2 regions of the Lactiplantibacillus sp. B652 genome follow, and region 1 is predicted to be linked to the other one. Evidence: predicted binding sites of a transcription regulator. Region 1 holds the regulator's gene; the other holds the start of a gene.
What was found. The regulator LexA, encoded in region 1, represses DNA repair genes until DNA is damaged. The targets are predictions, from matches to a motif close to CNAACANNTGTTNG.

Region 1 (3,205 bases):
AATTCAGTTTTATGGCTAAGGAAGAATTATTTAAAAATCCGGTCTTGCGGTTCATCCTGGTTCATGCCAATGCGTTTCCAGTCAACCGGAAACACCCCGGTCCGTCCGCCATCAAGACGCCCGTCAAATTTTTGCGAAGCGGCAAATTATCACTGATTATGTACCCTTCAGGAACGCGCCACTCGCAAGAATTAAAAGGCGGTGCGACCGTGATTGCCAAGATGGCGGGTGTCCCACTCGTTCCAACGGTATATCAAGGCCCATTGACCTTCAAACAACTGTTTAGTCGCCAGCAAGTCACCGTACGCTTCGGTGAACCAATTTACGTTGACCGCAAGCTCAAACTCGATGATGCCGGTCAAAAACTAATTGAAACACAAATGTTAACGGCGTTTGATGACTTGGATCGACAAATTGATCCATCCTTCAAATACGTTGATCCTGCTAGTACCAAGAAATAGGTCTAGCCATCAAAAAAGTGTCGGTTGCAACTTGCGACCGGCACTTTTTTGAATGCTTACTTTTTATCGTTTTTAGAAGCAGCCTTCATCGAGTTCAACATCTGATGAAGCTTCTTTTCGGATGGGCGCTGACCCATTTGCATCATCATGCTCCGAAGCATTTCTTCGCTAATCGGCGGGTTTTGCTTCAAGTAGTTTTGCATATAGTGTCGCGCACCAAAGAAACCACCGGTTAAACCGACCAATACACCGATCACGACGATTAAAATCCAAATTCCAGTAGACACAGTCATTCCCCTCCCTTATTACAGTCTTCATTAAACTAGTCTACACAAATTAATAATAAAAGAAAAGGAAAATTTGTCAGTTGGCAAATTTTCCTGAAATCGGTTAATCATCCCGGAGACCGCGATCACGTTGAACCTGGCGGACCTTTTCTGGGGTAACTTCCTTACCGTCCTTATCATAGACCTGAAGCATTTCGACTTGTTGCCGAAACCCAGCCCGGAATTCTTTTAAATATTTTTCGCGTAACTCTTGTCGTTCCGCTTCTTCTAACTCGGTGAGCCCTTCAGCTTTCGCCTTATGAGCCAACTCATTGATCCGAGCGATTAATTCTTTTGAAATCAAAGCAGCAGCTCCCTTCATCAAAGCAATATACACGAAAATGGACACTAAATCAATTAATTGTGTTTGTCAACCGAACATTTGTTTGAAAGCTGGCAAACGCTATGCTACAATTGGTTTAACCATTAATGACAAAAAAATGAGGTGCCAAGATGAGTAAAACATCGGAAAGCAAACAAATGGCCGTTCTCCGTTTTATTTATGAACGCGTCAATGAAAAAGGATATCCGCCAACCGTACGTGAAATTGGCGAAGCCGTTGACTTATCTTCGACTTCCACCGTTCACGGACATATTTCACGGCTTGAAAAGAAAGGGTTAATTCAAAAGGACCCGACTAAGCCGCGAGCAATCGAAGTCACGCCTGCTGGTTTTGAAGCCCTCGGAGTCGAAACAACGCCCCACCAGATTCCAGTGCTTGGGACCGTCACTGCCGGCCAGCCAATTCTCGCAGTCCAAGAAGCAACTGACTATTTTCCAATTCCAAAAGAACTCGAATCATTTGGCGGCGATCTGTTTATGCTGACGATTCGCGGTGAAAGTATGATCAACATTGGCATCATGAATGGTGACCAAGTCATCGTTCGCCGTCAAAGCTCGGCTGACAATGGCGACATCATCATTGCGATGACCGACGAGAACGAAGCCACTTGCAAGCGGTTCTTCAAGGAAGCAGACCATTACCGCCTACAGCCAGAAAATGATACGATGGCGCCAATTATTTTAAATAACGTCTCCGTATTAGGTAAAGTTGTGGGACTCTACCGTGATATGCTCTATCAATAAACACTAATTTAAGGTGGCCTTGTGCCACCTTTTTTATTTTTCAGTCAAACAATCACCACTTCGGAGACGTTTAATTGTAGGTCGTGCCAATTAATCTGGGCGATACGGCTGATTCCACTTTCCGGCCCCGCTACAAACCAGTACAAGTCATGGGTCATGTGATGATTTTGGCATTGCACTGGCTGCCAAAGATAAAATATTTGAATTCCACCCGAACTGGTCGATAGTTCAATGGTATAATGATTATACTATTTCAAACATTGGGAGTTGGTTACATGTTGTTCCTAGCCATTATGGGCTTGATTGTTTTTCTATTAGCATTATTTTCTGTGATTTACGCACGTCAAACCGGTGGTGGTTGGAAGTTTCTGACAGTCGTAACGGTTCTGAGCGCGGTGGTCACCATCTATGCGGTGATCAAATTGCCATACTGGCCTTATAACCAGTCACACGCCGCAACCACCAGCCAGACTGCTTCGAGTTCGACAAGCAGTTCCAGCACGAGTAAGTCTAAAACGACGAGTTTAAGTTCCTCACAAGTTGTCTTTAATGAAGGTAGCGCCAAGCGTGAGGCTGCGACGACTAAGTTGAACGAAGAAAATATTCTCAAACAGTTGCAGGAAAATTACAAGTCAATTGGTACCGTCGCCTTCACGAAAGCCACTAAGACATATACGATTACTCCAACCGGTAAAAAATACGTCAAATCGTTAAAAACGATCAAATCGTATCCTGATGAAAACCAGAAGGCCATCACGACAATCACTTCCAATTTCAAGTCCCTATCCAAGTCGCTTAAAAAGAATTTAGCTGCTGGCTATACGATTCAACTTTTGCAACCTGATACGACAGATAAGACCTTGTTGAGTGTCAAAGATGGTGTCATTACCGCTAATAATTTCAAATAACAAAAAGCACTTGTTCTAGCCATCTTGCTAGTAACAAGCGCTTTTTTATTAAGCCTCACGATCCAAGTACTGGCGTTGCTCATCCTGCTGACCAGTCAAGACGAATCGATGAGGATCATCGGCCACATCAATGGTCTGGTCATCCGCGCGCCAAGCTAACTGTCCGTTGAACAGCTTTTCGTACTCGGACACACTGACCCGTTGACGGCGTGCTAACCGTTGTGGTAACCCAACATCCAAGCCGGCTTGGTAATCTGGTTGCAACTCACCCGTGAAGAATTCACCTTCAGCCCCGGAACCATAACTGAATAAGCCTAAGCGGTCACCGGCCTTTAATTTGTCATCAGTCAACAATTGTGACAACAAACTCAAGTACAATGAGCCGGTGTACAAGTTACCCACCTGTCGATTTAGTTGCCGAGCG
Region 2 (3,205 bases), on a different contig from region 1:
TCATTTACTTTATAAAGAACGCTTTTTCTGGTACGATAGTTGCGTATTAAAAATTGGGAGGCAATAAACTAATGAGTAATGAAAAACCACAAATTGGTGTCATTGGGATGGCCGTCATGGGTAAAAACCTGGCGTTGAACATCGAAAGCCGCGGCTACAAAGTTGCGATTTTTAACCGGACGGGTTCTAAGACTGAAAAGGTCGTTAAGGACCACGCTGATAAGCAACTCGTTCCAAGTTACAAGATCGAAGACTTTGTCGCTTCACTTGAAACACCACGTCGAATCATCATGATGGTCAAGGCTGGTAAGCCAACTGATGCTGTGATTGATGAATTATTACCATTACTAGATAAGGGCGATGTCTTAATTGATGGTGGGAACACCAACTTTAACGACACGATGGCTCGTAACGCTCGTTTGGACAAATCAGGAATCAACTTCATTGGCATGGGTGTTTCCGGTGGTGAATTAGGCGCCTTACAAGGCCCATCATTGATGCCTGGTGGCCAAAAGGAAGCTTATGACTTAGTTGCCCCAATCTTGGAAAAGATCTCTGCTAAGGCCCCTCAAGACGGCGCACCTTGCGTCACTTACATTGGCCCGAATGGTGCTGGTCACTACGTCAAGATGGTCCACAACGGTATCGAATACGGGGACGAAGAATTAATCGACGAATCTTACAACATTATGCGTAACGTTGCTGGGTTATCGGTTGACGAAATGTCCGATATCTTTACTGATTGGAACAAGGGCGAATTAAGCAGCTACTTGATCGAAATCACCGCTGATATCTTGTCACGTAAAGATGATTTAGGCGAAGACAAGACCAAGCCAATCGTTGACATGATCTTAGACCGTGGGAACAACAAGGGAACTGGTAAGTGGAGTTCCGAAGATGCGTTGAACATCCAAGTCCCACAATCAGTCATTACTGAAGCCGTTTATGCACGTTACATCTCAATGATGAAGAACGAACGGGTTGCTGCTTCTAAGAAGTTAGCTGGCCCAACTGCTGACGTTAAATTACCAGCCAAGGAAGAATTGGTTGAAAAGATTCGTCAAGCGCTCTACTTCAGTAAAATCATGAGTTATGCGCAAGGCTTCGAACAATTACGGTTCGCTTCTGAACACTATAACTGGGATCTGAAGTTCGGTGAACTTGCTCAAATCTGGCGTGCCGGCTGCATTATCCGGGCCCAATTCTTACAAAACATCACCGATGCATTTGATAAGAAGCCAGATTTAAACAACTTGTTGATGGACGACTACTTTGCTGAAATCGCAGCTAAGTATCAACAATCAACTCGTGAAGTATTGAGTCTTGCCATCCAAGCTGGTGTACCAGTACCTTCATTCAGTGCGGCATTGTCATACTATGACTCATACCGTGCAGAAGTTTTACCTGCTAACTTGTTACAAGCACAACGGGATTACTTCGGTGCCCACACCTACGAACGGACTGACCGTGAAGGCTTGTTCCATTACAGTTGGTACGAAGAACAATAAAGTTTAGCTAATTGAAATGAACTGTGACCGACAATTTTGATTGTTGGTCGCAGTTTTTTATTTTGTCGTGAGATGAATTTTGGCAAAACGAGTGCAAGTTTGATTAAATGAGGGTTTTAGTGGCTAAGAACATATGTTTGCGTTAAAATAGAACTAAGTATTCTCGTGAAAGTAGGGATTGCCATGCGGCAAGAATCATTATTTAATCCCGACAAGGCCAGCGCGAGTCCATTGGCCTATCGGGTTCGGCCGGTGAACTTGGATGGCTTCAAAGGCCAAGACCATTTATTAGGCCCAGGTAAACTATTGCGGCAACTGATTGCTGAAGACCAGTTACCGTCGCTGATTTTCTGGGGACCACCCGGGGTCGGTAAGACGACATTGGCTGAAATCATTGCCCAGCAGACACAGTCGCATTTTATTACGTTTAGCGCGGTCACTAGTGGCATCAAGGCGATTCGTGAAATTATGGATGAGGCCGAAGCCAACCGCGATTTTGGTGAAAAGACGATCGTATTCATTGATGAAATTCATCGGTTCAATAAAGCCCAACAAGACGCCTTTTTGCCGTATGTTGAACGGGGAAGTATCACCCTAATTGGGGCGACAACTGAAAATCCATCGTTTGAGATCAACGCGGCGTTACTCTCACGGTGTAAAGTGTTAGTCTTAAAAGCATTGACGACGGACGCATTGGTCGCCGTTTTGCAAGGCGCGCTAGACAATCCCAATGGGTTCCCGGACTTAACCATCCATCTGCAACCTGATACGCTCCAATTAATTGCGGAATTTGCGAATGGGGATGCCCGGATGGCGCTAAATACACTAGAGATGGCGGTGCTAAACGGCGACCGTCATGGACAAGACGTGACGATCACTACGGCTGGATTATCGCAGCTGATCAATACCAAGTCATTGCGCTACGACAAGCATGGTGAGGAACACTATAATATCATTTCTGCCTTGCATAAATCGATGCGGAATAGTGACGTGGATGCTGCCATTTACTGGTTGATGCGGATGCTTGCGGGTGGTGAGGATCCGCTATACATTGCGCGCCGGCTGATTCGATTTGCCAGTGAAGATATTGGCCTGGCAGACCGCCAAGCCTTGCCGCTGACTGTCGCGGTCTTTCAAGCCTGCCAGATGATTGGGATGCCAGAGTGTGACGTCAACCTGACCGAAGCAGTCACTTATTTGGCGCTCGCGCCGAAATCCAATGCGCTGTATGCAGCGAAATCAGCCGCACAAGCTGACATCAAGGCGACGGGGAATTTGCCAGTGCCATTACAGATTCGTAATGCACCCACAAAATTAATGAAAGATTTAGGTTATGGTTCCGATTATCAATATGCACATGACACAGCCGATAAATTAACGACCATGACCACGATGCCAGCCGAGTTGAGTACGCATCATTATTACGAGCCAACCAGCCAAGGACAAGAGAAAGCCTGGCAACAACGGCTGGCTGCAATTCGTCAGTGGCACCAGCAACACCAGTCGAATGACCAGCCAGATGACGAGACATAAAAATTGCAATTTAATGAGAATTCGCTAAAATTAGATTTGAGTGAGGACTAGAGACTGGTTGGGGTGTAGGAAATTCAGCGTTTTCATGTTAAAATAACATGTTGTACTAGCTTAACGCAGGTTAGTGGTGATGAATCACTGATTCGTACGGTTTTTAGATAAAG

Region 2: the regulator LexA is predicted to act here: its motif matches at 1,635-1,648, upstream of MZO40_RS03745 (replication-associated recombination protein A).

Annotation. Positions count from the first base shown of each region.
Region 1 is NZ_JAMSKY010000003.1:157,170-160,374, reverse strand. It holds gene MZO40_RS05585 (1-acyl-sn-glycerol-3-phosphate acyltransferase) at 1-461, shown strand, start outside; gene MZO40_RS05580 (YneF family protein) at 518-754, opposite strand; gene MZO40_RS05575 (DUF896 domain-containing protein) at 852-1,109, opposite strand; gene lexA (transcriptional repressor LexA) at 1,241-1,873, shown strand; gene MZO40_RS05565 (hypothetical protein) at 2,149-2,781, shown strand; gene MZO40_RS05560 (hydroxymethylglutaryl-CoA synthase) at 2,830-3,205, opposite strand, start outside.
Region 2 is NZ_JAMSKY010000002.1:214,042-217,246, reverse strand. It holds gene gndA (NADP-dependent phosphogluconate dehydrogenase) at 72-1,508, shown strand; gene MZO40_RS03745 (replication-associated recombination protein A) at 1,692-3,041, shown strand.